DNA from 3 places in the Streptomyces sp. NPDC008313 genome. Region 1 is predicted to be linked to each of the others. Evidence: riboswitches for the same ligand, from Rfam matches in the RefSeq annotation. Region 1 holds a riboswitch; each other region holds the start of a gene.
The links. A riboswitch is a leader RNA that binds a small molecule or an ion and turns the genes downstream of it on or off. The one in region 1 is predicted to bind cyclic di-AMP.
Positions count from the first base shown of each region.

Region 1 (10,228 bases):
CGATCACGTCGTCCGCGGTCACGAACGGTCGGATCTGCGCGCGACCGGCGCGATCGCGGTCGACATGGAGTCGGCGGCCACGCTGCACAGCGCCGTCCGCGCGGGCCCGCGCCCCGTTGCGGCCGTCCGGGTGGTCGTGGACGCTCCGGAACATGAACTCGTCCGTATCGGCACAGTGCGCGGTGGAATATCAGCTTTCCGTGTTCTTCGTGCCGTGCTTCCCGCGTTTTATGAATGGCACCGTTCTTTGCCGCTCCCTCGGAGGTGAGCCAGATGGCCATGCCGCTTCGGCAGTCCATGAAGGTCGCTGCATACCTGTTTGAACAGAAGCTCAGGAAGCGGGACAAGTTCGCGCTCCTGGTCGAATTGGAACCGCTCTTCGCGTGCAACCTCGCCTGCGAGGGCTGCGGAAAGATCCAGCACCCCGCCGGTGTGCTGAAGCAGCGGATGCCCGTGGCACAGGCCGTGGGCGCGGTGCTCGAATCCGGTGCGCCCATGGTGTCCATCGCGGGTGGCGAACCGCTGATGCACCCGCAGATCGACGAGATCGTGCGGCAGTTGGTGGCCAGGAAGAAGTTCGTCTTCCTGTGCACCAACGCCATGCTGATGCGCAAGAAGATGGACAAGTTCAAGCCCTCGCCGTATTTCGCCTGGGCCGTGCACGTCGACGGACTGCGCGAGCGCCACGACGAGTCGGTGGCCAAGGAAGGCGTCTTCGACGAGGCGGTCGAGGCCATCAAGGAGGCCAAGCGGCGCGGATTCCGGGTCACCACCAACTCGACCTTCTTCAACACCGACACCCCGCAGACCGTCATCGAGGTGCTCAACTTCCTCAACGACGACCTGAAGGTGGACGAGATGATGCTCTCGCCCGCCTACGCCTACGAGAAGGCTCCGGACCAGGAGCACTTCCTCGGCGTCCAGCAGACCCGGGAACTGTTCAAGAAGGCGTTCGCGGGCGGCAACCGGCGCCGCTGGCGGCTCAACCAGAGCCCGCTCTTCCTGGATTTCCTGGAGGGCAAGGTCGACTTCCCGTGCACGGCCTGGGCGATCCCCAGCTACTCGCTCTTCGGCTGGCAGCGGCCCTGCTATCTGATGAGCGACGGGTACGTGCAGACGTACAGGCAGCTGCTGGAGGAGACCGACTGGGACTCCTACGGGCGCGGCAGGGACGAACGGTGCGCGAACTGCATGGCGCACTGCGGCTACGAGCCGACCGCCGTCCTCGCCACCATGGGCTCCCTCAAGGAGTCCCTGCGCGCCGCCCGCGAGACGTTCACCGAGAGCCGGGGGTGACGCCGTGACCGCCGTTTCCCTGGGCCTGCCCGAGCTGCCGGCCCGGCCGGTCGCGGAGCGCCGCGTCTCGCGGCGGATCCAGGTCGGAACCGTCGCCGTGGGCGGTGGGGCGCCCGTGTCGGTGCAGTCGATGACGACGACGCGTACGTCGGACATCGGTGCGACGTTGCAGCAGATCGCGGAGCTGACGGCGTCGGGGTGTCAGATCGTGCGGGTGGCGTGTCCGACGCAGGACGACGCGGACGCGTTGGCGACGATCGCGCGGAAGTCGCAGATTCCGGTGATCGCGGACATTCACTTCCAGCCGAAGTATGTGTTCGCGGCGATCGACGCGGGCTGTGCGGCGGTGCGGGTGAATCCGGGCAACATCAAGCAGTTCGACGATCAGGTGAAGGAGATCGCGCGGGCGGCGAAGGACACGGGTACGCCGATCCGGATCGGGGTCAACGCGGGTTCGCTGGACAAGCGGCTGTTGCGGAAGTACGGGAAGGCGACGCCGGAGGCGCTGGTGGAGTCGGCGCTGTGGGAGGCGTCGCTGTTCGAGGAGCACGATTTCCGGGACATCAAGATCTCGGTGAAGCACAACGATCCGGTGGTCATGGTGAACGCGTACCGGCAGTTGGCCGCGGCGTGTGACTATCCGCTGCATCTGGGGGTGACGGAGGCGGGTCCGGCGTTCCAGGGGACGATCAAGTCGGCGGTGGCTTTCGGTGCGCTGCTGAGCGAGGGCATCGGGGACACGATCCGTGTCTCGCTGTCGGCGCCGCCCGCCGAGGAGGTCAAGGTCGGCATCCAGATCCTGGAGTCGCTGAACCTGAAGCAGCGGGGTCTGGAGATCGTGTCGTGTCCGTCGTGCGGTCGTGCGCAGGTGGATGTGTACAAGCTGGCGGAGGAGGTCACGGCGGGCCTCGAGGGCATGGAGGTGCCGTTGCGGGTGGCGGTGATGGGCTGTGTGGTGAACGGGCCGGGGGAGGCGCGTGAGGCGGACCTGGGTGTCGCCTCGGGCAACGGCAAGGGGCAGATCTTCGTGAAGGGCGAGGTCATCAAGACGGTGCCCGAGTCGAAGATCGTGGAGACCCTGATCGAGGAGGCGATGAAGATCGCCGCCGAGATGGAGGAGGACGGCATCGACTCGGGCGCCGGGACAGCGGTTGTTCACGTGAGCTGACGAAGCAACGGACCGAGAGGGGGCCCGAGCGTGACGATTCTGGAGAACATCAGGGGACCACGCGACCTGAAGGCGCTGGCCGAGGCGGAACTCGGTGAACTGGCTCATGAGATCAGGGAGTTCCTGGTGCACGCCGTGGCCAGGACAGGCGGTCACCTCGGGCCCAATCTCGGGGTGGTGGAACTGACCGTCGCGCTCCACCGGGTCTTCGAGTCGCCCGTCGACCGCATCCTGTGGGACACCGGCCATCAGAGCTATGTGCACAAGCTGCTGACCGGACGTCAGGACTTCTCCAAGCTCCGCGGCAAGGGCGGCCTGTCCGGCTACCCCTCGCGCGAGGAGTCCGAGCACGACGTCATCGAGAACAGCCACGCCTCCACCGCGCTCGGCTGGGCGGACGGGCTGGCCAAGGCCCGGCAGGTCCGGGGGGAGGAGGGCCACGTCGTCGCGGTCGTCGGCGACGGCGCGCTCACCGGCGGCATGGCCTGGGAGGCGCTGAACAACATCGCGGCCGCCAGGGACCGGCCGCTGATCATCGTCGTCAACGACAACGAACGCTCCTACGCGCCGACGACAGGCGGCCTCGCCAACCACCTGGCGGCCCTGCGCACCACCGACGGCTACGAGAAGGTCCTCGCCTGGGGCAAGGACGCGCTGCTGCGGACCCCGGTCGTCGGCAGCACCCTGTACGAGTCGCTGCACGGGGCGAAGAAGGGCTTCAAGGACGCCTTCGCCCCGCAGGGCATGTTCGAGGACCTGGGCCTGAAGTACGTGGGGCCGATCGACGGGCACGACACGGCGGCCGTCGAGTCGGCGCTGCGACGCGCGAAACGCTTCCACGGACCCGTACTGGTCCACTGCCTCACCGAGAAGGGCCGCGGATACGAGCCCGCCCTCGCGCACGAGGAGGACCACTTCCACACGGTCGGCGTGATGGACCCGCTCACCTGCGCACCCCTCGCCCCGCCCGGCGGCCCCTCGTGGACCTCCGTGTTCGGCGACGAGATGGTCCGGATCGGCGAGGAGCGCGACGACGTCGTGGCGATCACCGCGGCCATGCTCCACCCGGTGGGGCTGGCCGGATTCGCCGAGCGCTTCCCCGGCCGGGTCTGGGACGTCGGGATCGCCGAACAGCACGCCGCGGTGTCGGCGGCCGGACTCGCGACCGGCGGCCTCCACCCGGTCGTCGCCGTCTACGCCACCTTCCTCAACCGGGCCTTCGACCAGCTCCTGATGGACGTCGCCCTGCACCGCTGCGGGGTCACCTTCGTCCTCGACCGGGCCGGGGTCACGGGTGTCGACGGCGCGTCCCACAACGGCATGTGGGACATGTCGATCCTCCAGGTCGTGCCCGGCCTGAGAATCGCCGCGCCGCGCGACGCCGACCAGTTGCGAGCCCAGCTGCGCGAGGCGGTCGCCGTCGACGACGCGCCGACCCTGATCCGCTTCCCCAAGGAGTCGGTCGGGCCCGTCCTCCCGGCCGTGGACCACGTCGGCGGCATGGACGTCCTGCACCGCGCCGAGCGGCCCCGGGTGCTGCTGGTCGCCGTCGGTGTGATGGCCTCGGTCTGCCTGCGGGCCGCCGAGCTGCTGGAGGCCCGCGGCATCGGCTGCACCGTGGTGGACCCGCGCTGGGTCAAGCCCGTGGACCCGGCGCTCCCGGAGCTCGCCGCCGGACACCGACTCGTCGCGGTCGTGGAGGACAACAGCAGGGCCGCCGGGGTCGGCGCGGCGGTCGCGCTGGCGCTCGGTGACGCCGACGTCGACGTGCCCGTACGGCGCTTCGGCATCCCGGAGCAGTTCCTCGCGCACGCCAGACGCGCCGAGGTGCTCGCCGACATCGGTCTCACGCCCGTCGAGATCGCCGGGCGGATCAGCGCCGGCCTCGCCACCCGGCAGCCCGTGCCCGAGGAGACGCAGGAATGACCATCCCTTCAGGGCAGGCACCGTGCGAGGAGACCTCCTCCGTGCGCCCCGCCGAGGACACCCCCGCCGCGGGAGCGCGCGCCGGCACCGGCAGGCGTGACTTCGACCTCCGCGCGCTCCTGGCCGAGCGGGGGGCCGAGCGCTACGACCTGCACGCGAAGCACCTGAACCACCAGCTCCCGCGCATGCTGCACACCATCGGCTTCGACAAGGTCTACGAGCGGGCCGAGGGGGCCCACTTCTGGGACGCGGACGGCAACGACTACCTGGACATGCTCGCCGGGTTCGGCGTGATGGGCCTGGGCCGCCACCACCCCGTCGTCCGGCAGGCGCTGCACGACGTCCTCGACGCCCGGCTCGCCGACCTCACCCGCTTCGACTGCCAGCCGCTGCCCGGCCTGCTCGCCGAGAAGCTGCTGACCCACAGCCCGCACCTGGACCGGGTGTTCTTCGGCAACAGCGGCACCGAGGCAGTGGAGACCGCGCTGAAGTTCGCCCGCTACGCCACCGGGAGACCGCGCGTCCTCTACTGCGCGCACGCCTTCCACGGACTGACCACCGGATCGCTCTCCGTCAACGGTGAGGACGGGTTCCGTGACGGATTCGCCCCGCTGCTGCCCGACACGGCCGTGCCGCTGGGGGACCTCGACGCCCTGGCGCGCGAGCTGAGGAAGGGGGACGTCGCCGCACTCATCGTCGAGCCCATCCAGGGCAAGGGGGTGCACGAGCCCCCGCCCGGCTATCTGCGCGCCGCCCAGGACCTGCTGCGCCGGCACAAGGCGCTGCTCATCGCCGACGAGGTGCAGACCGGCCTCGGCCGGACCGGGGACTTCTACGCCTACCAGCACGAGGACGGGGTGGAGCCGGACCTGGTCTGTGTGGCGAAGGCCCTCTCCGGCGGCTACGTCCCGGTCGGCGCGACCCTCGGCAGGGACTGGATCTTCAAGAAGGTCTACTCGTCGATGGACCGGGTCCTCGTGCACTCGGCGAGCTTCGGTGCGAACGCGCAGGCCATGGCGGCGGGGCTGGCGGTCCTGTCCGTCATGGAGAACGAGCGGACCGTCGAGCACGCCCGGGCCATGGGGGAGCGGTTGAAGTCCCGGCTCGCGGCCCTCGTCGACCGGTACGAGCTGCTGAGCGACGTACGCGGCCGGGGGCTGATGATCGGCATCGAGTTCGGCAGGCCCAGGTCGCTGAAGCTGCGCAGCCGCTGGACGATGCTCCAGGCGGCCCGCAAGGGACTGTTCGCCCAGATGGTCGTCGTCCCGCTGCTGCAGCGGCACCGCATCCTCACCCAGGTCTCCGGCGACCACCTGGAGGTGATCAAGCTGATTCCCCCGCTGGTCGTCGACGAGGGCGACGTCGACCGGTTCGTGGAGGCGTTCGCCGCTGTGATGGACGACGCGCACAGCGGGGGTGGCCTCGTGTGGGACTTCGGCAGGACACTGGTCAAGCAGGCGGTGGCCAACCGCTGAGACGCCCGGCCGGACCGGCCTCGCCTGCGGCCCGGCGCCTTTTGCCTCTGGGGCAAGTAATTTGCCTCAGAGGAAAGGCGCTGGCTGAATCGAGGGTATGAGCCCTGTCCCGCCCGAGCCGTCGTCCGAGGACGCCTCGCCGGCCGAGCCGCCGCCGACGCGCCCCGCGCCCTCGCCGCCTGCCGGGCCGCCCGCCCCGGCGGAACCGGACGCCGGTGAGCGCGGTGCCGGGACGCTCCCCGCCGTCGCCCCCCGCCTGCGCGACCTGCGCCGGCACGCCTCGCTGACCCTGGAGGCCGCCGCCCGCTCCGCCGGCCTCTCGCCCGCGCACCTCTCCCGCCTGGAGACGGGACAGCGCCAGCCCTCCCTGCCGATGCTGCTCACGCTGGCCCGGGTCTACGGCACCACCGTCTCGGACCTGCTCGGCGAGACGGCCGCCGAACGGGACGCGGTCGTCCGCGCCGCCGGCATGGAACCGACCCGCGCGGGCGGCTGGACCTACTGGCAGGCCGGCTCGCCGGGACGCGGGATGCAGGCCCTGCGGGTGCACGTCCCGTACGGCGCGCAGGGCGACATCGTGCGCGTCCACCCCGGGGAGGAGTGGCTGCACGTCCTGCGCGGGCGGCTGCGACTACGGCTCGGGGACACCGCGCACCTGCTCGCGCCCGGCGACAGCGCGCACTTCGACTCGCTCACCCCGCACCGCATCGCCGCCGCGGACCAGGACGGAGCCGACCTCCTCTTCGTCCACACCCTGCTGCAGAGCCCCACCGCCGCCCTGTGCCTCGGCCCGGCGGCGGGCCATCACACCCACGGAGAGACGTCATGACACAGCCGCCGGAACCCGCCCCCCGCCGCAGGTCCATGGAAGAGAAGTTCCCGAGGTCGCTGTGGGTGCGGCTGGTCATCTACGTCGCCGTCGGCCACCTCTTCGCCGCCTTCGTCTACCTGCTGTTCACTCTGGGAGCACAGAACCAGTAGCCGTCCGGTGCCGGCCCTCACGACCGGCCCCTCCGCGCGCGCCCGCTTCAGTCCAGCAGGCGCGCGCGCAGCTGTTCCCGCACCTCGGGGGTGAGCTTCAGGCCCTCCCGCAGATAGGTGTCGACACCGCCCCAGGTCCCCTCGATCGTGTCGAAGGCCGCCGCGAGGTACTCGGCGCGCGCGTCGAAGAGCGGGCTGAGCAGCTCCATCACCTCGGGCGAGTACGCGTCGGGCGACGTGTTGCTGCGCCGTACCTTGTACCGGCGGTGCGTGGCGTTGGACTGCAGGTAGTCCGTGACGATGGCGTCCCGCTCCACTCCTACGGCGAGAAGCGTCACGGCGACCGACAGGCCCGCGCGGTCCTTGCCGGCCGCGCAGTGCATCAGCGCGGGCACGCTGTCCTCGGCGAGTGCCCGCAGCACCTGGGAGTGCTCGGCGGTGCGGTCCGTGATGATGGAGCGGTACGAGTTGATCATCCGGTCCGCGCCCTTGCCGTCCGCCAGCAGGGAGCGCAGCCGGCCGAGATCGCCCTCGCGGACCATCTTCCAGAACTCGACACCGTGCGCCGGGTCGCTCAGCGGCAGGTTCACGTTGCGCACGCCCGGCAGCTCGACGTCCAGGCCGTCCAGCTTGCGGTCGGCCGCGTTGCGGAAGTCGAAGATCGTGTGCAGGCCGAGGGAGGCGAGGAACGCCGCGTCCTCCCGCGTCGCGTGCGCGAGATGACCGCTGCGGAACAGCCGCCCGTGGCGTATCCGGCGACCGTCCACGGTCGGCAGTCCGCCCACGTCACGGAAGTTGCGCACGCCGGCCAGCTCGGGCTCGGTCGACGGGACCTGCTGCGTCATGGGGGCTCCTCCCAATCGGCCGCCGACGCTGCTCGGCATCGCTCGCCGACGGGTGCCTCCCGACGATACGACATGGGTTCCCGGGGCAATCAGTTGTCCACGGGACCATCGCGGGCAGTGGCGGTGGCGGTGACGGCAGTGGCGGCGGCAGGGGTGGCGGTGGCGCCGCCGACGGAGTCCAGGTCGCTCCGTTACGGGTGATCTGTCCGGTATGGCCGCACTGGTACTTCTCTTCTGATTAGCGCTTTTATGCTGACTGATCCTAAATAGCAGGATTGGTCACAACTGGCCCTGGGATAAGGCCCCGTGATCCCGTTGCGCGTGAGCAGCGTCATAACCGTGACGGTGCGTCGTGGCCGCCCGTGCGTAATTCCCCTTTGTTCTCCAGCCTTTCAGGGAAAGGGAAAGATCACTGATCCACGCAGGGTGACCGCGAATTGGCCGATGGATCAAGAGAAATGGGCCCCGGGGAAATCCGCTGCTTGTCGCGGCGCGTCCCGTTCGCTTACGTTCAGCCTCAATCCGGACGGACGCCCAATCCTGCCGCCGCCCGGAATCCGCACACTCACCCGTACACGGCAGGAGCGGGGGACCCACAGGTAAAACGCCTGTTCCGGTTCCCGGAACGGCTAGGGGTAAAGCCGCGTGGCATACGTGGCCGGACATCTCCAGTCCGAACCCGACAGCTCACCTCGCAGGCGCCGGAGAGGAATTCGCCATGCCCGCGAAGGGTAAGCACCGCCGTCCCAAGTCCGCCTTCTTCACCCGCTCGATCGCAGTCGCCACCACCGGTGGCGCGGCGCTCGCGCTGCCGCTGATGGGTGCCGCCGGCGCTCACGCCGCGACCCCCTCGGCGGCCGTCTCCTCGGTCACGGGGAAGGTCGCCGCCGCCCCCGCCGCCGCTCACAAGGCCGGGACGAAGACGTACACGGTCGAGGCAGGCGACTACCTGTCGAAGATCGCCGACGAGCAGAACGTCGACGGCGGCTGGAAGAAGCTGTACTCGGACAACCGCGCGGCCGTCGGCGACGACCCGTCGCTGATCCACCCGGGTCTGAAGCTGACGCTCGGCAAGAAGGCGGCGGCGCCGAGCAAGGCCGCTCAGCCCGCCGAGAAGACCTCGGCCCCGGCCCCCGCCGCGAAGCCCGCCCCCGCCGCCGACACGGCCACCGACTCCGGCTACACCCTGCCGGTCCAGAGCTCCTCCGTCGGCACCGCCTACAAGACCGCGGGCAGCATGTGGTCCAGCGGCTACCACACCGGCGTCGACTTCGTGGTTCCGACCGGCACCACCATCAAGTCGATCGCGGCGGGCACCGTCGTCTCGGCCGGCTGGGGCGGCGCGTACGGCAACGAGGTCATCGTCCAGCACGCGGACGGCAAGTACTCGCAGTACGCCCACCTGTCGCAGTTGTCCGTCTCGGCCGGCCAGACCGTGACCGAGGGGCAGCAGCTCGGCCTCTCCGGTGCGACCGGCAACGTCACGGGCCCCCACCTGCACTTCGAGATCCGCACCACGCCGAGCTACGGCTCGGACGTGGACCCGGTGGCGTACCTGCGCTCCCACGGCGTCACCGTCGGCTGACGCGTCGGTGACACGGCCGAAGGCCGGACCCCCGCCCGGGGTCCGGCCTTCGGCCTTCCGTCGTCCGCTCACCCCGTACCCGCAGCCGTACCCCCATCCCGCACCCGCACCTGAACCCGCGGTGGCCGGGAGCCGGTCGGCCGCCATCGGCCGTGGGGGCCTTATTCCGAGTTGACCAACACTTGACGCGTGGCTTATCTCACCGTCCGTCAACCCCTCCCTACGGTCGCGTAGCTCACATCGGAAGGTGAATCATGGACCGACGTGGCAGACGATTCGAAGAGTGACAGCACAGCGGTGATCGGGTCGTACGTGGCGGTGGGGGACAGCTTCACCGAGGGCGTCGGCGATCCGGGCCCCGACGGGTCCTACCTGGGCTGGGCCGACCGGTTCGCGGTACTCCTCGCGGACCGGCGTCCCGAGGGGGACTTCACCTACATCAATCTGGCCGTGCGCGGAAAGCTCCTCGACCAGGTGGTCGCGGACCAGCTCCCGCGCGCCAGGGAACTCGCCCCGGACATGGTCTCCTTCTGCGCGGGCGGCAACGACATCATCCGGCCGGGCACCGACCCCGACGAGGTCGCGGAGCGATTCGAGCGCGCGGTCGCCGACCTGACCTCCGCCGTCGGGACCGTCATGGTGACCACGGGGTTCGACACCCGCGGCATCCCGGTGCTCCAGCGGCTGCGTGGCAAGATCGCCACGTACAACGGGCATGTGCGGGCCATCGCCGACCGCTACGGCTGCCCCGTGCTCGACCTCTGGTCGCTGAAGACGATCCAGGACCGGCGCGCCTGGGACCACGACCGGCTGCACCTCTCGCCCGAGGGGCACACCCGGGTCGCCCTGCGGGCCGGCCAGCTTCTCGGCATCGAGGTCCCGGCCGACCCGGACCAGCCGTGGCCCCCGCTGCCGCCGCGCGGCACCCTCGACGTCCGGCGCGACGACATCC
Region 1 is NZ_JBIBFR010000004.1:5,597-15,824, reverse strand. It holds gene ACFY93_RS06685 (1-hydroxy-2-methyl-2-butenyl 4-diphosphate reductase) at 1-268, shown strand, start outside; gene hpnH (adenosyl-hopene transferase HpnH) at 274-1,296, shown strand; gene ispG (flavodoxin-dependent (E)-4-hydroxy-3-methylbut-2-enyl-diphosphate synthase) at 1,301-2,464, shown strand; gene dxs (1-deoxy-D-xylulose-5-phosphate synthase) at 2,495-4,390, shown strand; gene ACFY93_RS06665 (aminotransferase class III-fold pyridoxal phosphate-dependent enzyme) at 4,387-5,865, shown strand; gene ACFY93_RS06660 (helix-turn-helix domain-containing protein) at 5,963-6,694, shown strand; gene ACFY93_RS06655 (DUF6126 family protein) at 6,691-6,846, shown strand; gene ACFY93_RS06650 (tyrosine-protein phosphatase) at 6,894-7,691, opposite strand; cyclic di-AMP (ydaO/yuaA leader) riboswitch at 8,229-8,405, shown strand; gene ACFY93_RS06645 (peptidoglycan DD-metalloendopeptidase family protein) at 8,410-9,276, shown strand; gene ACFY93_RS06640 (GDSL-type esterase/lipase family protein) at 9,574-10,228, shown strand, end outside.

Region 2 (10,228 bases), on a different contig from region 1:
TCGTTCCCGGTGGCTCCCGCCGAACCGATCAGGGGCGCCCCAGCGGCGGTACTGCTCCACCCCACCAACCACCGCATCGCCGCCTCCACAGGCTGTGGACAACCAGTGCACCGTACGAACTGGGCACCATGCTGCCACGAAGGAAGCGCACGGGAGGGTCTCCGCGTCGGCTTGTGCTCCCCGAAGTGCGCCCCCGTGACGCCCCCATGACGCCCTCGTGCCGGCATCGGCGGCGCGGCGGTGACGGAATCCGGGGTACAAAGGAGGACCGCGGGCGGGCTGGAAGGGCGGGCTCGGCGGCCGGGCACGGCGACGGGCCCCGGAGAAGGCGGCCGGCCGGCGGCCGTGGAGAATCCGCGACGCGAATGCGCCCCCGATACGCCCCCCTGGAGCGCCTTACGCGCCCTCAACTCGCGTGGTGAGAGCCGTATTCACCACTCGAAGGCATGGTCGATTTTCAGCCAAATTGGCCGTGGGCCACCCGGGGCGCACACGCTCCGTACAGGCTTTGCGTACGACATGCGCCACGCACAGTCCGGGAGGCGGAGCACGCCTCCCGGACCGGTCCGCCGCCCGCGGGGATGTAGGCGGCGGTGTCCCCCAGCCCACTGGATCCAGTACAGCGGGCCGACCCACGCACCGACCATGCAAGCGCTTCCCGGATGGCCGGAGTAGAGCGCACGGCCGGGCGCACGGCCACACGACGGGAGCACACCGCGACCGTCCGTACTTCCGTGCGGACCACAATCCCGCCATCCGGAACTAAGCCCCTTAACGCTTGGGATCGGGCGAACTACGCTGGGTTTACGAATGCCGCGTGGTTATGCCAGGCGCGGCAGCCGTCTGTGTCGAGGGGTGACGCATGTCCAGGGAGCAACGCGGGCCGAACGAAAAACTCGGCGCCGTTCTCGCCCTCGCGGGAATCAGCAACGCAGGCCTCGCACGTCGCGTCAACGACCTTGGCGCACAGCGCGGTCTGACACTTCGCTACGACAAGACGTCCGTGGCGCGCTGGGTGTCGAAGGGAATGGTGCCCCAGGGTGCCGCTCCGCACCTCATAGCCGCCGCCATCGGGCAGAAACTCGGCCGCCCCGTACCGCTCCACGAGATCGGTCTGGCGGACGCGGATCCCGCACCGGAAGTCGGCCTCGCCTTCCCCCGCGACGTCGGGCAGGCGGTGCGGTCGGCGACGGATCTGTACCGCCTCGACCTCGCCGGACGCCGGGCCGGCAGCGGCGGCATCTGGCAGTCGCTCGCCGGATCGTTCGCGGTGAGCGCCTACGCGACGCCCGCGTCACGGTGGCTGATAACCCCGGCCGACAGTTCGGTGGCACGCGACGCGAACCCCTCGGAGGGCTCCGGAGCACCGCAGAAAGTCGGCCACAGCGATGTGCTGAAACTACGCGAGGCAGCCGAGGACGCCAGGCGCTGGGACTCCAAGTACGGAGGCGGCGACTGGCGTTCGTCCATGGTGCCCGAATGCTTACGGGTCGAGGCGGCTCCGCTGCTGCTCGGCTCGTACTCGGACGAGGTCGGCCGCGCCCTCTTCGGGGCCAGCGCCGAACTGACCCGGCTCGCGGGCTGGATGGCCTTCGACACCGGCCAGCAGGAAGCCGCCCAGCGCTACTACATCCAGGCGCTGCGGCTGGCCCGCGCGGCGGCGGACGTGCCCCTGGGCGGTTATGTCCTGGCGTCGATGTCCCTGCAGGCCACCTACCGCGGTTTCGGGGACGAGGGCGTCGACCTCGCCCAGGCCGCCCTGGAGCGCAACAGGGGCCTCGCCACGGCCCGCACCATGAGCTTCTTCCGGCTGGTCGAGGCGCGTGCGCACGCACGTGCGAACGACGCCCACGCGGCCGGCGCGGCGCTGCGGGCGGCCGAGGGCTGGCTGGAGCGCGCCCGCGACGGCGACCAGGACCCGTCCTGGCTGGGCTTCTACTCGTACGACCGGTTCGCGGCCGACGCGGCCGAGTGCTACCGCGATCTCAAGGCGCCGCGGCAGGTCCGCCGCTTCACCGAGCAGGCGCTGTCCCGGCCGACCGAGGAGTTCGTCCGCTCGCACGGGCTGCGCCTGGTCGTGTCCGCCGTCGCCGAGCTGGAGTCCGGCAACCTCGACGCGGCCTGCGAGCAGGGCGTCCGCGCGGTGGAGGTCGCGGGGCGCATCTCCTCCGCGCGCACCACCGAGTACGTGAAGGACCTCCTGCACCGGCTGGAGCCCTACGGCGACGAGCCCCGGGTGGTGGAGCTGCGCGAGCGGGCCAGGCCGCTGCTGATGGCACCGGCGTGAGCGCGCGGACGTGAGGGTGGCGGAGCGGGGCGGCGGAGCGCGGCTGGTGGCCTGAGGGACGGAGCGGGGGCCCAGACCTGATCTCACATCTCGGTTCGGACCCCGTGACTCCTTGGTTTGAGGGCATTGTCAGTGGCGCAGTGCACTATCGAGTCGGGAGGTGCAACAGGTGCGGATCGTTCACGACTGCGATGTGCTGGTGATCGGCGGCGGCATCGTCGGGCTGTCGACGGCGTACGCGATCACGCGTGCCGCTCCGGGCACGCGGGTCACGGTGCTGGAGAAGGAACCGGGACCCGCCCGCCACCAGACGGGGCGCAACAGCGGAGTCGTCCACAGCGGGATCTACTACCGCCCCGGCTCCCTGAAGGCGCGGTACGCGGTACGGGGCGCCGCCGAGCTGGCCAAGTTCTGCGCCGAGTACGACATCGCGCACGCCGTCACCGGCAAGCTGATCGTGGCCACGGAGAAGACCGAGCTCCCCCGGCTGCACGCCCTCGCCCAGCGCGGCCGGGAGAACGGGATCGCCGTCCGGGAGCTGGGCGCCGCCCAGATCCCCGAGTACGAGCCGCGGGTGCGGGGCCTGGCCGCCCTCCACGTCGGCACCACCGGCATCTGCGACTACGTGGCCGTGTCCCGGCAGCTCGCGGAGTCCTCCGGCGCCGACATCCGCTACGGCGCTCAGGTCGTCCGGATCGACCGGCGCCCCGCTCTCGGCGTCGCCGTCCGCACGGCCGACGGGACGGTCGTGCGCGGCCGGGCGCTCGTCAACTGCGCGGGCCTCCACTGCGACGCCGTCGCCCGCCTCACGGGGGACGACCCCGAGATGCGGATCGTGCCCTTCCGCGGCGAGTACTACACGCTGGCCCGGCCAGAGCTGGTGCGGGGGCTCGTCTATCCGGTGCCGGATCCCGCCTTCCCGTTCCTCGGCGTGCATCTCACCCGGGGCGTCGACGGAGGCGTCCACGTCGGACCGAACGCGGTGCCCGCCCTCGCCCGCGAGGGGTACGACTGGGGGACGGTGCGCCCCCGGGAGCTCGGCACCAGCCTCGCCTGGCCCGGCGCCTGGCAGATGGCCCGCAGGCACTGGCGGTACGGGGCCGGGGAGCTGCGGCGTTCCGCGTCGAAGGCGGCGTTCACCCGGGCGGTGCGGCGGCTGCTGCCCGCGGTCACCCCGGACGACCTGATACCGGCGCCCGCGGGAGTGCGGGCGCAGGCGGTGCTGCGGGACGGCACGCTGGTGGACGACTTCCTGATCCGCGAGGCCCCGCGGACGGTCCACGTGCTGAACGCCCCGTCGCCCGCGGCCACGGCGTCCCTGCCGATCGGCCGCGAGGTGGCACGCCGCGCCCTCGCCGCGCTCGACGAGGCGGCACGGTGACACGGAAGCCCGGCTGAGCGGAAAACCCGCCCGGGCCGGAGGCCCCGCTGACACCGGAGACCCGCTGAGCGGTGGCCCGGGGAGGCCGGAGACGCACTGAGCGGCGGCCCCGGTGACGCCGGGGGACGCGTCGGCGCGGAAGGCACCGAGCAGGTCCCCGTAAAATCGGCATCACTGTGTCTGACTCCTCCGCAACCTCCGAAGAGCCCCGGCCCCTCGCGCACGACGGGTCCGAGGGCACCGGCGGCGTGTCCGCGCGCCGCGTCCGGGCCAAGAGCGAGCCCCGGTTCCCCGACGGCCCGAAGGCCGACCCCGCCGGGTCGCACTTCGAGCGCCGGATCCGCAGCTTCCAGCCGCGCCGCAGCCGGGTCACGACGGGGCAGGCCGAGGCCCTGCAGCGGTTGTGGCCGCAGTGGGGCCTGGACATCGACGGCCGGCGGACGCTGGACCTCGCGGAGCTGTTCGGCCGTGACCTGCCCGTCGTCCTCGAGATCGGCTTCGGCATGGGCGAGGCCACCGCGCGGATGGCCGCCGACGACCCACGGACCGGGATCCTCGCCGTCGATGTGCACACCCCCGGCCAGGGCAATCTGCTCAATCTCGCCGACCGGAACGGCCTGTCCAACGTCCGGGTGGCCAACGGCGACGCGATCATCCTGCTCAGGGAGATGCTGACCCCCGACTCCCTCGACGGGCTGCGCGTCTACTTCCCCGACCCCTGGCCGAAGAAGCGGCACCACAAGCGCCGCCTCATCCAGCCGGAGTTCCTCACACTCGCTGCGGCCCGCCTCAGGCCGGGTGCCGTCGTGCACTGCGCCACCGACTGGGAGCCGTACGCCGAACAGATGCTCGACGTACTGGAGGCGCACCCGGACTTCGAGAACACCGTGCCCGGCGGCGGTTTCGCGCCCCGTCCCGCCTTCCGGCCGCTGACCCGCTTCGAGGGCCAGGGACTGGAGAAGGGGCACGTGGTGAACGATCTGCTCTTCCGCCGCGTACCGCACAGCACCGAACCCTCCGCCGGCGGCTGACCCGCCGAAAGGCGGCGGCCGTCCCACCGAAGGGCCGGTGGAAGGGCCTCGCGAGGCCCCCCGGCCTCCCACGGTCCCTCCGGCCGGGCGGTGGGCACCGTCGCGGGCGGAGCCCTCACCTCGTTAGGGTCGATGCCGTGGCCACCAGTCCCCCGTACCCGACGCCTCCCGGCGGCCCCGCCGGCGCCGCGCGGCGGCACGCGCACTGGTGGCAGCGCAAGGCGGTGCTCTACGGGGCGCTGATCACACTGCTCGCGCTGTCCGGGCTCGTCATCCTGGCCCTGGTACGCGAACAGACCGGCACGCGGGGCTTCCTGGTGGGCCTCGGCCTCGCCGTGCTGCCCGTGCCGCTGCTCATCGCGGCGTTCCGGTGGCTGGACCGGGTCGAACCGGGCCCCTGGCGCAACCTCGTCTTCTCCTTCGCCTGGGGCGCCTGCGCGGCCGCGCTCATAGCGATCGTCGCCAACAGCTTCGCGACCCGCTGGATCGCCACGGCCACCGCCGACCCGAGCGGCGCCGACACCCTGGGCGCGACCGTCATAGCGCCCGTGGTCGAGGAGTCCGCGAAGGCCGCCGCCGTCCTGCTCGTCTTCCTCTTCCGCAGACGGGACTTCACCGGGATCGTGGACGGCGTCGTCATAGCCGGGGTCACGGCCACCGGCTTCGCGTTCACCGAGAACATCCTCTACCTCGGCACCGCCTACGGCACCGACCAGCTCAGCGGCGAGCGCGGTCTCGCCTCCCTGACGGCGGCCACCTTCTTCGTCCGCGTGGTGATGTCGCCCTTCGCGCACCCGCTGTTCACCGTGCTCACCGGTATCGGCTTCGGCGTCGCGGCCCTGTCGGCGGAGCACCGGCACTGGCGCCGCGTCCTGCTGCCGCTGTCCGGGCTGCTCCTCGCGATGGGCATGCACGCCCTGTGGAACGGCTCGTCGTCCTTCGGGGAGTACGGGTTCTTCGCGGTGTACGCGGCGCTTATGGTGCCCGCGTTCGGGCTGCTGACCTGGCTCACCCTGTGGACGCGGCAGCGGGAGCTGCGGACCGTGCGCGCGGAGCTGCCCGCGTACTGTGCCGCGGGCTGGCTCGGCCCGCCCGAGCCGTACGTGCTCGGTTCCATGCGGGCCAGGCGGCTGGCCCGGGAGTACGCCGCGCACCACTTCGGCAAGCCCGCGGCCCGCGCCGTCGCCCAGTACGAGGCGTACGCGACGTCGCTGGCGTTCCTGCGGCACCGGGGGCGTACGGGACGCGCCGGCGCCGACTTCGTCGAACGGGAACGGGAGCTGCTGCACGAGCTGTGGCGCCGCCGCGACGTCGCCCGCCCGTCCCTCGCCTACGCGGCGCTCGCCGCGGCCCCGGCGGCCCCGGTGCGCCCGCCCTGGCCCGTCGTCCCGGCCCCGGTACCCGGACACGGCCCGGCGACGGCGTACCCGGCGTACAACCCGTATCCGGCGTCGTACAACCCGTACCCCGCGTACAACCCGTACCCGGGGCACGCCGCGCACACCGGTCACGTCCCCCTCGGCGCCTACGGGACGCGCCCCGCGTCCCAGCCGCCCCACGGGCCGTACGGCCCCCAGCACGCGCACAACCCGTATCGCACCTGAGGCGACACGGGCTGTGTGAGGTGCTGGCCGGGGCGAGAGGCCCGGGCCGGCGGTGGGTCAGGGGTTGAGGCCCTTGCTGTTCAGCCAGGCCAGCGGGTCGATCGCGGCGCCGCCGCCCGGGTGGACCTCCAGGTGGAGGTGGGGTCCGGTGACGTTGCCGGTGGCGCCGACGCGGCCGATGACGTCGCCCGTGGCGACCTTCTGCCCGGCGCTGACGCTGATCGACGACTGGTGGCAGAACCACAGCTCGGTGCCGTCGTCGAGGGTGAGGACCGTGCGGTAGCCGTACGCGCCGGACCAGCCGGCCTCGGTGACCGTGCCGCTGTGGATCGCCTTGATCGGCGTGCCCGTGGGGGCGGCGAAGTCCAGGCCGGTGTGGTGACCGGAGGACCACATGGAGCCGGAATCCCCGAAGTGCGAGGTCAGCGTGTACGAGGAGGTGGGCAGCGCGTAGTTCTTGGCGAGTTCGGCGAGGCGCTTGGCCTCGGCCTTCTCCTTGGCCTCCGCCTCCGCCTTCTTCTTCTCGGCGTCGGCCTTCTTCTCGGCCTCGTCCTTCTCCTTGGCGGCCTGCTCGGCGGCCGACTTCGCGGCAGCGGTCTCGGCTGCCTGCTGGGCCGCGCTGTCGACCTGGTCCTGCTGGGTCTCGGCCTGCTGCATGATGCGGGCGCGCAGGGCCTCACCGGCGTCCGTGGTGCCCTCTGCGGCGTCGGCGGTGGTCAGACCGGCGCCGGTGAGCGGCGTCGCGGAGTCCTCCGGCGCCTCGTCGGAGCCACCGGGCAGCAACGAGCCGACGGACGGCAGGTCCGGCATGGATATCGACACCGGCGGCTTGCCGGTCTGCGCGGTGGCCATGCCGCCCGCGCCGACTGCGGCGATGACGCCGACACCGAGGACGGTGGAGCTGCGGGCGAGCCCGCCTCCGCGCTGCTTGCTGACGCGGTGCCGGCCGCGGACGGGACGGATGGACTCCTCGGTGGGATTCCACTCCTCCCACGGTCCCTCGTCGGGGCCCCGGCCGTAGCCGAAGGTGTCGCGCTGCTTGTCGCTCGGCGCGAACGAGGTCTGCGGGGCAGGCGGGTTGGACGCCACGTGGGCGCGCTCCTTTCCTTCCTTCTCGCCTACCGGGTTAGCTGACGGGTTCGGAGCAGGAAGGTCTCCTACGCGCGTAAATCACCGTGCGGACACAGTGAAAGACGCTCGATTCACCCCAAGTTGGTGGTTCCCCGGTTCCCTCGCGGGATTCGGCGCGTGCGCACGGAGCCGCCTCTCGTGACGGCTGGGACGACCGCGCTGCGTTATCGAACGTTAATAGACGCGGGTGCAGTATTCCAAGCCGTTCCGGGTAATCATTCCCGTTCTTGGCCAGGACTTTCAGGTCAAGCACGGTCAAATTCGGGCGAGTTGACCGCACCCTCATGGAGAGTATCACCTGACGGTACGTCAAGCCGATATGCGGCGAGGCGCCGGGCGATCACGCGCCGTGACCGTCGGCCGACCGCGGGCGACGGAGCCCACCACGTCAAGACACGGAAGCCGGCGAACCGGAGCGGGCGAACCGGAGCGGGCGAACCGGAGGAGTGGATGTGCCGGAGCCGGCAGAACGGTCTCGGCGAGACGGGCCGAGGTCATCGCAGAAAAAACCTGAGGCCGGAACTCGATGAGTTCCGGCCTCAGGCCTTCAGTAGCGGGGACAGGATTTGAACCTGCGACCTCTGGGTTATGAGCCCAGCGAGCTACCGAGCTGCTCCACCCCGCGTCGGTAAGACCAGTGTACGCCATCCGGGAGGTCCCGCGCACACGCGTTTGCGCAGGCCGTCGGGGGTGCTACTCCAGGAGGTGCCGGTTCGGGGCCATGGCCTGCGCCTCGTACTCCGGGAGTACGACGACGACGGCGCCCTCCGCGGCGAGAATCCCGCTGCCGTCGGCGTCCTTGACGAAGGTGTCGGGCTCACGCCAGGCGGTCACGACCCGGCGCACCCCCGCGTCGAGGATCAGCCGGGCGCAGGGCGCGGGCCGGGAGGCGCGGCGGGCGCAGGGCTCCAGGCTGCTGTAGACGGTGGCGTCCGCCAGCCGCGGGTCACCGGGGGTGATCTTGGCCAGCGCGGCCTCCTCGGCGTGCGCCACCGGATCGCCGCCCTCCCGGGAGTGACCGCGGGCCAGCTCGGTGCCGTCCGCGGCGACGACCACCGCGCCCACGCTGAACGCGGTCTCGGAGGGCGGGCACAGCGCGGCGAGTTCACAGGCGAGCGCCAGCCAGCGCCGGTCGGCGGCGGCGTCGGCGCCCGCGGTCCCGGGTGCGGTGGGGACGTACCGCATGAGGACGATGTCGCCGACGGGCCGGGTCTCCAGCAGCCGCATCCGGCCGGGCGGATAGGCGCCGGGCCCGAACAGCCGGGGCGCGCCCGGCTGGCCGACGAAGATCGGAGCGAGCGCGAGGTGGAGCTCGTCGGCGAGGGCCTGCCGCATCAGCTGGGTGTGGACCCGGCCGCCGCCCTCGACCATGAGGCGCCGGACGCCGCGTACGTCCCCGAGGTGGTCGAGTACGGCCCGCCAGTCGAGCTCGGGGCCGAGCGCGACGACGTCCGCCGCGAGCCCGCGCAGCCGCTCGGCGCCCTTGTCGGTGGTGTAGACGGCCTTGTCGCCGCCGGTGTGCCAGAAGGGGGCGGCCGGGTCGAGGTCGCCGGACGCGGTGACCGCGACCTTCAGCGGGTACTCGGGGCGGCCGTCGGCGACTCTGGCGGCGCGCCGCTCGGGGGAGTTGACCAGAAGCCGGGGGTTGTCCGTGCGCAGGGTGCCGGCGCCGATCAGGATCGCGTCACTGGACGCCCGCACCTCGTCGACCCGGTCGAAGTCGGCCGGCCCCGACAGCAGCAGCCGCTCGGGGCCGGTGTCGTCCAGGAAGCCGTCCAGGGAGACGGCGGCGGACAGCAGGACGTACGGGCGGGGCATGGGGCGCACCCTCCAGCTCGGTGATTCAGCCCGGACAGCGGTCCGGCGGGTGAACCCACCTAAGCCGGTGGCCCGATGCCCCGTCCAGCTTCGCCGGGCCGGGCCCGGCGATCAGCGCACCGGTCGGCGCTTGGCTCGCCGGGAGACGCGCAGACCACTGACGAGCAGGGCGACCAGGAGCACCACGATGCCGATGAACAGCAGATAGAGGAGTCCTTTGACCGTGGCACCGATGATGCCCAGGATGATGGCCGCCAGCACGAGCAGCAGAAAGATCACCATCTCCGCGGAGCACCTCCATTCGTTGCCTTCGTGCCCTTCGGTCCGGAGGTCCGCTCAGCGGCGCGCGAGCTGCCGTCCGCCGTTGGGTCCCGGCTGATAGCTCATGCCGTAGTGGTGGAAGACGGCTTCCTCCTGCTCCGCGGGCAGCACGTCGTCCGTGCCGATCCACGGAGCCTTCTTCACCACGCCCTTCTCGTACGGGATCTTGACGTAGTCAGGTCCCAGGATCGCGTCGTCCACAGGGGCGAACACGAGGCGTTGACGCGTGGGAAGCCCCGTCCTCACGGTGACCATGGCGGGCTGGTCGGTGTCGGTGGCCACGTAGACCGCCTCGAGCGCGCCGATCTTGTTCCCCTTGGGGTCGACGACGTCGCAGTCCCGCCACTCTCGGATGTCGGCTGCCTGGATCATGTGCTGCTCCCTCTTGACCAGCCGGACAGATCCCGCCCCCGGACATCCCGTGTTCCCGCGCCGACGCGGGTGAAACGGCCACCGCACGAACCGCTTCCCGGCACGCCACCGCGCCGACCGCTCCCGGCATGGCCGAGGCAGCACCCGGGAACGACGAAGTGCCCGGGCCGACAGACGTCGGTCCGGGCACTTCTTCGCAGACCGGAGGGGGTACCCCTCGCCTGCTTCCCGTAGACCCTGTGGGACTCGAACCCACAACCAATGGATTAAAAGTCCACTGCTC
Region 2 is NZ_JBIBFR010000025.1:13,995-24,222, forward strand. It holds gene ACFY93_RS27915 (asparagine synthase-related protein) at 1-77, opposite strand, end outside; gene ACFY93_RS27920 (MFS transporter) at 863-2,287, shown strand; gene lhgO (L-2-hydroxyglutarate oxidase) at 2,448-3,668, shown strand; gene trmB (tRNA (guanosine(46)-N7)-methyltransferase TrmB) at 3,845-4,699, shown strand; gene ACFY93_RS27935 (PrsW family glutamic-type intramembrane protease) at 4,837-6,303, shown strand; gene ACFY93_RS27940 (peptidoglycan DD-metalloendopeptidase family protein) at 6,361-7,392, opposite strand; cyclic di-AMP (ydaO/yuaA leader) riboswitch at 7,404-7,560, opposite strand; tRNA gene ACFY93_RS27945 (tRNA-Met) at 7,986-8,059, opposite strand; gene ACFY93_RS27950 (dihydrofolate reductase family protein) at 8,128-9,252, opposite strand; gene ACFY93_RS27955 (hypothetical protein) at 9,364-9,534, opposite strand; gene ACFY93_RS27960 (PRC-barrel domain-containing protein) at 9,589-9,945, opposite strand; tRNA gene ACFY93_RS27965 (tRNA-Lys) at 10,177-10,228, opposite strand, start outside.
Region 2: another riboswitch for cyclic di-AMP. It lies ahead of ACFY93_RS27940 (peptidoglycan DD-metalloendopeptidase family protein); the one in region 1 lies ahead of ACFY93_RS06645 (peptidoglycan DD-metalloendopeptidase family protein).

Region 3 (10,228 bases), on a different contig from region 1:
GCCGTGGTAACCGATGGGGAGGTGCTTCCAGTTGGGGGTGAGCGAGTCGGCGGCGTCGGGGCGGAAGATCTGCCCGACGTTGCGGGCGTGGTTCTCGGACGCGTAGAAGTCGACGTAGTCGGCGACCGCGAAGGGGAGGTGCAGGGTCACCTCGGAGAGCGGGATCAGCAGCGGCTCGACGGTCGCGCGGTGGGAGGGGACGGTCACCCAGGCCGTGAGGGCACGCCGTACGTCCGACCAGGCGGTGCGGCCCGCGGCGAGCAGCGCGTCGAGCGACGGCCGGGCGAGCAGGGAGACGTACGGGGAGCCGAGGGCGGCCGCCGCCGCACCGGCGTCGAGCACGTGGTCGCCGAGCCGGACACCGACGGTCCGCTCATCGGAGCCGGTACGGGAGAACACGCCGTACGGAAGATTGTGCGGACCGAAGGGATCGCCCTCGGGGACATCGAAGGGGGGCATCGGGTACTGCCTCGCTTTCCGTGTGGTTGCGGCACACGTTACGTGGGAGGACCCGCCTCGCGGCAGTGCCTGAAGAGTTCGTAATGTCCGTTCGGTACTGTTCGAAGCCGCTGGTTCGGTCCGGTCGGTCCGGGTCAACCGGGCGGCCCGGGACGCGACTTCGCGCGGTGGACGGCGATGCGGGCGGGATACCGGACGACGACCGGTTCACGCCGGGCCGCTGGGGCGTGGGATCCGTATTCTTCGGATCATGGCCGCTCCGACTGCATATTCACTCATCGCCACTGACCTGGACGGAACGCTGCTGCGCGGCGACGACAGGGTCTCCGACCGGTCGCGTGCCGCGCTGGCGCGGGCGGCCGGAGCGGGCGCCACGCATCTCGTCGTGACGGGGCGGCCGGCGCCGAGGGTGCGTCCGCTGCTCGACGCCCTCGGCTGCCGGGGCCTCGCGGTGTGCGGGCAGGGGGCGCAGGTGTACGACGCCGGCACCGGCCGGATGGTCTGGTCGGTCACCCTGGAGAGGGAGTCGGCGGAGACGGCGCTCGGCAAGATCGAGGCGGAGGTGGGGGAGTTGTACGCGGCGGTGGACCAGGACGGCGTGGACGGGCTGACACTCATCGAGCCGGGTTACGTCATGCCGCACCCGACCCTGCCTGCGGTCCGTGTGGAGCGCCGGGAGGCCCTCTGGGCGAAGCCGGTCAGCAAGGTGCTGCTGCGGCATCCGGTGCTGTCGGACGACGAGCTGACGTCGGTGGCCCGTGCCGTGGTCGGTTCTCTCGCCACCGTGACCATGTCGGGTCCCGGCACCGTCGAACTCCAGCCATGCGGCGTGACGAAGGCGACGGGACTGGCGCGCGCCGCACGTCACCTCGGTCTGGACGCGTCCGCGACCCTCGCCTTCGGTGACATGCCGAACGACATCCCGATGTTCGACTGGGCGGCACACGGCGTGGCCATGGCCAACGCCCATCCCGAACTGCGGTCCGTCGCCGACGAGATCACCCTCTCGAACGAGGAGGACGGCGTCGCGGTCATAGTGGAACGGCTGTTCCCCGGCCCCCGCGGCGAAGCGGGAACCGGGGAACAGCCGGGCACCGGGCGCCGGTCAGGTGGGCGCCGATCCCTGGGTGACGGTCAGTAGGCGCCGTTGACGTTGTCGATCGAGCCGTACTTGTCCGCCGCGTAGTTGCAGGCGGCCGTGATGTTCGCGACCGGGTCGTACGGGTCCATCGAGGTGCCCGCCACGTGGTAGGCGGCGAAGGTCGGGTCGATGACCTGCAGCAGCCCCTTGGAGGGGGTGCCGGCGACCGCGTTGGAGTCCCAGTTGTTGATGGCCAGCGGGTTGCCCGAGGACTCACGCATGACGTTGCGGTAGATGCCGTCGTACGAACCGGGGATGCCGTTGGCGGCCATGATGTCCAGCGACTGCCGGATCCAGCCGTCGAGGTCGTTCGTGTATGTCGTCGCCGCGACCGGAGCGGCCTCGATGGACGGCGCGGAGGTGGTCGCCGTGGCGCTCTCCGTCTTCGTCACGCCGCTGCCCGCCCTCCCGGTGGAGTTCTCGCCGGAGCTCTTGTGGGCGCTCGTCGGGTTCTGGTTGCTCGCGGTGCCCTTCGAGGCGTCCGCGCTCTTGGCGCCCAGCGTCAGCCGGAGTCCGGGGTGGATCAGGGACGGGTTCTCGCCGACGGCCTCGCGGTTGTCGGCGTAGAGCTGCTTCCAGCCACCCCGCGTGGAGTGGTCCCGCGCGATCTTCGCCAGAGAGTCGCCCTTGACCACCCGGTAGCTGTGGTGCTTGACCTGCGCCTTCTCGCCCGCCTTGGCGGTGGCGTGCTGGGTGGACGCCGCCGACGCCACGGATGCCGCGGAGGTCACGGCACCGGTGGGCTCGGCGGCACTGGCGACGGTCGCGCCCATGAGGGGGAGCGCGAGGGCGGCTCCGCCCGTTCCGGTGGCGACGATGCCACGGAGGAGGGGGCTGGAGGTTCTGGTGAGGCGGTGCTTGCCACGAGCGGACATGACTGAGTTCCTCTCCGCGCCTGCGAGGTGAGCTGTCGGGTTCGGGCGGGAGGTGCCCGGCCGCGCTGACGCGTGGCTTAACCCCGAGCCGTGCCGGCTGGACCGGTACGGCGACCTACCTGGGTCCCCCGCTCCTGCCGTACTGGGTCGGTGGGTTGGTGCCGGGCGGCGGCAGGATTGGGCGGTCCGTCCGGTTCGACCGAAACGTATGCGAGAGCACATGTGCGGAACAAGGTTTGAATCCATGACGCAACTCACCTGATCAGTATGGAGTGGGTGATGTGTCGTCAGATCAAACGGATTCACAGGTTCAACTTGCAGTGCGCAAAGGCAAATGCACACACCCGGCGATATGGATCTTTCTGTCCGGCGTGACCCAATTCACGTGCTGTGGGCGGGTGTTGATGTATATCCAACCCCTGCAAAGCGCCTCATTGAGTCACGTAAGTGCTCAGGTCGGAGCTTGGTGAGGTACGTGAGATAGCGCCTATGAAGGACAAGAAGGGGAGCTAACGCACGGAGGGGCGCAAAGCGGCAATACGGGCAAGAGTGCCGCCGTCGCCGTCGCCGTCGCCGTCGCCGTCGCCGTCGTCCCCGTCGCCGTCGCCGTCGTCGTCGGCGTCTCGGCGCCCGGTGGCGGCGCGCCGGGCGACGGGCTCGGTCGAGGCCGACGTCCGCACCCGACCGGTTATCGAACATGTGGCCGAATTTGCTGAGGGGTGCGAGGTGGACGAGGGGCCGCCGGTGGTGAAGTGCCGCCGCGCGCATTCAGGTGCGGGGTCTCCTCCCGTCCGGGGGAGACGCGGGCGGGGACGGTGGGCGCTCGTGGTGATCGAAACGTGACCGGATACGCTGACTTGAGTGATGGCAGCGACACATCGACAAACCGTGTCATCGACCGAATGATCGACCGAGTTCGCCATGTGATCGTCAGCAGACAGGAGAACCTCTCGTGACCGTCGTCGGGCCGTTCGGGCTGAGCGTGCGGGACCAGGCTCTCGAAGCCGATGTCCAGGCCGGATTGGCGGCTGTCGAGTCGGGTTTGCTCGAAGCCACCAAGAGCGGGGTCCCCTTCATCACGGAGGCCGCCCAGCATCTCGTCCGCGCGGGGGGGAAGAGGTTCCGCCCGCTGCTGGTGATGCTCGCGGCACAGTTCGGTGATCCCTACGCGCCGGGTGTCGTCCCCTCGGCCGTGGTCGTCGAGCTGACCCACCTGGCCACGCTCTACCACGACGACGTCATGGACGAGGCGGAGGTGCGCCGCGGGGTGTCCAGCGCGAACACCCGCTGGGGCAACTCGGTCGCGGTCCTCACCGGCGACTTCCTCTTCGCGCGCGCCTCGCACATCCTCGCCGACCTCGGGCCCGAGGCGGTCCGCATCCAGGCGGAGGCGTTCGAGCGCCTGGTGACCGGCCAGATCCTGGAGACGGCCGGCCCCCGCGACGGCCGCGACCCCGTCGACCACTACCTGGACGTCCTCGCCGGCAAGACCGGGTCCCTGATCGCCGTCGCCGGCCGCTTCGGCGCGATGATGTCGGGCGCCGACGAGACGGTCGTGGACGTGCTCACCCAGTACGGGGAGCGGCTGGGCATGGCGTTCCAGCTCGCCGACGATGTACTGGACATCGCCTCCGACTCGCACGAGTCCGGGAAGACCCCGGGGACCGACCTGCGCGAGGGCATCGCCACGCTGCCGGTGCTGCGGCTGCGCGAGCGCGCGGAGCGGCTCGGGCTGCCCGAGGACATCGCCCTGTGCGAGCTGCTCGACTCGGATCTCACGGACGACGCCCGGCACGCCGAGGCGCTCGCCCGGCTGCGCGCCCACCCGGCGCTGGAGCAGGCCCGCCGGGACACCGTGCGGTACGCGGAGGAGGCGCGGGCCACGCTGGCGCCGCTGCCCGACTGCGACGCGAAGGTCTGCCTGCTGGAGCTGTGCGACGCGGTGGTGCACCGGGCGGGCTGACCCCCGCCCCCCCGTCCTCGGAGCGGCGGCGCTCTCCTCACGACCCCTACGGGTCGGGGGAGGCGCCGCCGCTTCGTGTCATACCGCAGCAGTACACGCAGTTGCGTCCCCGGTCTGACGCTTCCGCGGGTCCGATTTGGTCAGATGGAGAACACCACTCCTCACCGATTCGGGTGAGAATGGCGGCTCGGGGTGGAAAGCGCAGGACGGTAGGAAGGCCGCCGCCGACGACGGAGGTAAGGCACACATGGCACCGTACGAATCCGACAGGACCGCCGGGGCGGACGGCCTGCCCGACGACGCCGACGAGATGCGCGGCGGGCGGCGGAGGGCAGCGCGTTACGTCGTCCCGGTCGCGGTGGTGGGGGTGGCGGCGGCGACCATCGGGCTCGTCCCGGCGCTCGCCGACTCGGGCGACCCGGATCTGCCCGAGGTCAGCGCACAGCGGCTCATCGAGAGGATCGCCGCGTCGGACACCGAGCAGCTGTCCGGCACCGTGAAGATCAGCACCGATCTGGGGCTGCCCGACCTGGGCGGGCTCGCCGGCGGTTTCGCGTCCGGCCCGGCCGGGGACGACGGCGGCTCCTCCGCGGACCCGACGTCCAAGCTGACGGAGCTGGCCTCCGGCACGCACACGCTGCGGGTCGCGGCCGACGGTCCCGACCGGTCGAAGGTCTCGCTGCTCGACAAGACGTCCGAGTACAGCCTCGTCCACAACGGCGACGACGTCTGGGGGTACGACAGCAAGTCGAACCAGGTCTACCACGCCACCGCGTCCGGCTCCGGTCACGCGGACGGCCGGAAGGGCGAGGCGCCGAAGGGCGTCCCCGCCACCCCGAAGGAGCTGGCCGAGCAGGCGCTGAAGGCCGCCGACGGCACGACGTCCGTGACCGTCGACGGGACCGCGCAGGTCGCCGGCCGGGACGCGTACAGGCTGCTGATCAAGCCGAAGCAGTCCGGGACCACGGTCGGCGCGATCACCGTCGCCGTGGACGCGAAGACGGGCACGCCGCTGAAGTTCACGCTCACTCCGGCGGGCGGGGGCGCGGCCGTCGTGGACGCCGGCTTCACCGAGGTCGACTTCTCGAAGCCGGCCGCGTCGACCTTCGACTTCACCCCGCCGAAGGGCGCGAAGGTCACGCAGGACGGCGAGGCCGGGGCGTCCGAGGGCGTCCCGAAGGGGTCCCCGCAGGACCTCGCCTCAGGGCTGGAGGGCCTGAAGGTCGTCGGCGAGGGCTGGAACACGGTCGCCGAGTTCGACACGGGCGGCCAGGGCATGCCCTCCGCGTCCTCGGGCAACGGTGACGTCAGCGGCTTCCTGAACTCCCTCGGCGACCAGGTCCACGGCACGTTCGGCTCCGGCACGGTCTTCTCGACCCGCCTGGTCAACGCGCTGATCACCGACGACGGCAAGGTCTACGTGGGTACGGTCACCAAGGACACACTGGTGAAGGCGGCCGACGCGGCGGGGTGACCCGGCGGGACGGCCCGTGACGTGGTCCCGTTCGAGCGAGTGAACGGGGCGAGTGAACTGGGGGAGAGCCCATGGAGGAACGGTCCGCCGCGGAGCCCGGCACGGGGGACACGGTGATCGCCACCCGCGCGCTCACCAAGCGGTACCGCGGCGGACAGCTCGCCGTGGACGGTCTGGACCTGACCGTCCCGGCGGGCAGCGTCTTCGGCTTCCTCGGACCGAACGGCTCGGGCAAGACCACCACCATCCGCATGCTGATGGGGCTGATCGAGCCGACCTCGGGCTCGGCGCGCGTGCTGGGGCAGCCGATGCCCCGCGCCGCGCGCGCCGTGCTCCCGGAGGTCGGCGCGCTCATCGAGGGCCCCGCGCTGTACGGGTTCCTCTCCGGCCGGGACAACCTCCTGCGGTACGACGCCGCCGACCCGAGCGCCGATCCGCGCACCCGGCGGGCCCGCGTCGCGGCGGCGCTGGACCGGGTCGGGCTGACGGCGGCCGCGGGCAAGAAGGCCAGGGCGTACTCGCTCGGCATGAAGCAGCGGCTCGGTCTCGCCGCCGCGCTGCTGCGGCCCCGCCGTCTGCTCGTCCTGGACGAGCCGACCAACGGGCTCGACCCGCAGGGGATGCGGGAGATCCGTTCGCTGGTCAGGGAGCTGGCCTCGGACGGGACCACGGTCTTCCTCTCCTCACACCTGCTCGACGAGATCGAGCAGGTGTGCACGCACGCGGCGGTGATGGCCCAGGGCCGGCTGATCACCCAGGGCGCGGTGGCCGAGCTGGCGGCCGGGGCGCGCGGGCGGCTGGTCGTCACGACCCCGGACACGGCGGACGCGGCCCGGGTCCTCAAGGAACAGGGCGTGGCGGACCTCGTCGTCACCGGCACCGGGGTGAGCGGTGAGCCACCGGACCGCGAACTCGCCGAGCTGAACGCGGCGCTGGTCACGGCGGGCGTCCGGGTCCGCGGCTTCGGGGTCGAGCGGGCCTCGCTGGAGGACGCCTTCATGGCGCTGACGGGGGAGGGCTTCGATGTCGCGAGCTGAGGCGCCGCGGGCGGACGCGCGGACGGACGACGGGTTCGCGTCCGGGGCCGGGACCCCGGCGGCGGACGCGGCCCGGGCGAGCGTACGGAGGCCGAGCCCGCTGTGGACGTTCGGGCTGTTCCGCGACGAACTCGTCACCACGTTCCGGCGCTGGCGCACGCTCGCGCTGCTCGGAGTGCTCGTCGCCGTGCCGGTGCTCATCGGCATCGCCGTCAAGGTGGAGACGAGCGACGGTTCGGCGGCGGGCGGCGGGAGCGGCGAGGGGCCCGCGTTCATGGCCCAGATCACCAACAACGGCCTGTTCCTCGTGTTCACGGCGCTGGCCGCGACGCTCCCGTTCTTCCTGCCGATGGCCGTCGGCGTCGTCGCGGGCGACGCGATCGCGGGCGAGGCGAACGCGGGCACGCTGCGCTACCTGCTGGTCGCGCCGGCCGGCCGGACCCGGCTGCTGCTCACCAAGTACGCGACCACGATGACGTTCTGCCTGGTCGCGACCCTGCTGGTGGCGGTGTCGGCGCTCGCGGTCGGGGCGCTGCTGTTCCCGCTGGGCGAGCTGACGACGATCTCCGGTACGCGGATCGGCTTCGGCGAGGGGCTCGCGCGGGCCCTGCTGATCGCGCTCGTCGTGGCCGCGTCCCTGGTCGGCGTCGCGGCGCTGGGGCTGTTCGTCTCGACCCTGACGAACAGCGGGATCGCGGCGATGGCGACGACCGTGGGCCTGCTCATCACCATCCAGATCCTGGACCAGATCCCCCAGCTCCACGCACTGCGGCCGTACTTCTTCTCGCACTACTGGCTGTCCTTCGCCGACCTGATGCGCGACCCCGTCTACTGGGACGACCTCGTCCGCAACCTCGGCCTGCAGGGCCTGTACGCGGCGGTGTTCGGCTCGGCGGCGTGGGCCCGGTTCACGGCGAAGGACATCACCGCGTAGAGGTGCCCGCCGGGCTCAGGCCGTCTCGTGCGGGAAGCGGGCGAGCGGCGGTTCCTGGGCGAAGAACGTCTTCGCGCGCGTCAGGGCCGCCGCGTCCTCCAGTACGTCCCCCGGCTTGCTGCCGTTGCCGAGGAGGACCCCGCCGAAGCGCATCCCCAGATACGCGGCCGTGTGGTGCAGGGTGCCCACCAGCGGAGCGGCGACCGCGTCCTCGGGGGCGGCCAGCGCGGTGACGCCCCACAGGCGGCGGCCCGCCATCGTGGCCTTGAAGTCCACGCCGGGGGTGCGCAGCCAGCCCGACCAGTGGTCGAGGTAGCGCTTGGTGGAGGCGGACACCGAGTACCAGTACAGGGGCGAGGCGATGACGATGTCCGTGGCCGCGAGCGTGGCGTCGAGCAGCATCGCGGTGGTGCCGGAGGTGGGCCGCGCGAAGTCGTCGTGGCGCCGGTCGGTGAAGTCGGGCAGCGAATGCTCGGCGAGGCTCACCCACCGCCGGCCGACGTCGCCGGGCAGCTGCTCGGCGGCCTTGCGGGCGAGCAGTTCGGTGTTGCCGTCGGGACGGCTGCTGCCGAGCACGAAGAGGAACTGACGGCTCATGGGGACCTCCGGGACGTGACGGTGGACAACTACTTGCACGTACATTAGATGCGTACGCAAGTAGCTGTCCATCGGGTTCGAGGAACCCCCAGGTCAGCGCCCAGGCCACCGCCCAGGTCAGCGTCCGGGTGCGCCGCCTCCGGACGGTTTCGGCGCCCTGGGAACGCGCGGCGGCTGGGCGGGGGCCCCGCCGGCTCCCGCCGGACCGGACGCCGGGCGCCCGGACGCGGCGGCCCGCCGCCCGGAGTGCAGCCGGGCCGCGCCCGCGACCGGGTTGCCGGCGGCCGGTGCGGCGGCGGCCTTCGCCGGCGCCGGTCCGCCGGGCGTGGCCCCGGCCGGGGTGGCCCCGGGGGTGGCACCGGCCGGGGTGGCCCCGGGGGTGGCCCTGTGCGGCGCGGTCCCGCCGGGCGTGGGCGCACCCGGAGCCGGCCCGCTCGGCGCGGGGGTCCCCGCCGCCCGGGTGCCGGCCGTGGGAGTACCGGCCGTGGGCCCACCTGCCGCGGGCCCGCCCGCCGTGGGCGCCCCGGACGCGGGGCCGCCCGTCGCCGGCCCCGTCGCAGGCCCTGTCGGCGGGTTCGGAGCGGGCGGGGTGGAGGCGGGCGGTCCGCCCGGGCCGCCGCCCGCCGCGCGGTGCTGGGCGAGGTGGGAGCCCTGGAGGGCGGTGGCCATGAAACCGGCGGCGACGTTGCCGCTCTCCGGGGGTGCGGTCTTGGCGTCGAGGACGGCGAGACGCGCCATGTCCTCCTTGCCGAAGACGTTGCCGGGCAGCATCCGGGACGCGGCGCCGGTGACGTCGACCGTGTGCTGCCGTCCGTCGGCCTCGAACGCGAGCCGGTAGCCGAGGTACTGGCGGTCCTTGTCGAACATCAGCTCCCCGCGGACCTGTCCGCTCGACTCCCGGGCCCAGGACTCGACGGAGTCGAGGGCCTGCGGCAGCCGGGAGACCCGCCCGAGGCAGGCGACGTACGCGTCCCCCTCGACGCCGAGCGAACGGCCGTGGTCGTCCAGGGCGGCGAGCCGGACCCGCCCGTCCGGCGCCGTCACCGTGCCGACCTCGCCGAGCCGCCGGTCGGAGTACGTCACCAGCCGCCCGTCACCACCGAGCGCGGCGTCGTGCGCCTGGCGCAGCGCCAGATACTGGGCGTCGTTCTTGAGGACGAACGGCGCGTCCTTGCCGACCATGGACACCGTGGCGTCGGGGTTGGCCTGCAGAATGATCTCCGCGTTGGCGATGGCCGCGCCGCCCACGCCCGCGATCAGCCACTCGTTGGCGACCTGCGGGTCGTAGTCCCCGTCCCCGACCTCGTCGCCCATCAGGACCCGGCCGGGCGCCGCGGCGCGGGCACCCTCCCAGGCCGCCGTCGCGCGCAGGGTGTCGGTCGCCCCGGCCACCCGGGGATCACCGGCCGCACCCAGCGCGCCGGCCACCGCCGGGTCGGCGAGCACGTCGAGCGAGGCAGCCGCGCGGCCCTCGCCCTCCGGCAGCGCGAGCAGCCGGTCGCGGGCCCCGAGCGCCTCCGGCGTGCCCGCGGCGGCGAGCTGCTCCGCGAGGACCCCGGTGGCCTCGGGCACCGTGGGTATCCCCCGGTCGGCGCCCGGGACGATCTCGGGCGGGATCCCGGTGGCGACGAGCGGGGACCCCTGGACCTCGACCCGCACCGGGGGCGAGCCGTCGGCCGGGCTGATCTCCGCGATCAGCCGCCCCTCCTCGCCGATGCTCAGCCCCGCCCGGCCGTCGACCAGCGGCC
Region 3 is NZ_JBIBFR010000018.1:131,298-141,525, forward strand. It holds gene fahA (fumarylacetoacetase) at 1-459, opposite strand, end outside; gene ACFY93_RS24105 (Cof-type HAD-IIB family hydrolase) at 710-1,600, shown strand; gene ACFY93_RS24110 (transglycosylase SLT domain-containing protein) at 1,594-2,475, opposite strand; cyclic di-AMP (ydaO/yuaA leader) riboswitch at 2,481-2,638, opposite strand; gene ACFY93_RS24115 (hypothetical protein) at 2,985-3,155, opposite strand; gene ACFY93_RS24120 (polyprenyl synthetase family protein) at 3,428-4,438, shown strand; gene ACFY93_RS24125 (outer membrane lipoprotein carrier protein LolA) at 4,686-5,912, shown strand; gene ACFY93_RS24130 (ATP-binding cassette domain-containing protein) at 5,984-6,949, shown strand; gene ACFY93_RS24135 (ABC transporter permease subunit) at 6,936-7,883, shown strand; gene ACFY93_RS24140 (NAD(P)H-dependent oxidoreductase) at 7,899-8,480, opposite strand; gene ACFY93_RS24145 (hypothetical protein) at 8,598-10,228, opposite strand, start outside.
Region 3: another riboswitch for cyclic di-AMP. It lies ahead of ACFY93_RS24110 (transglycosylase SLT domain-containing protein); the one in region 1 lies ahead of ACFY93_RS06645 (peptidoglycan DD-metalloendopeptidase family protein).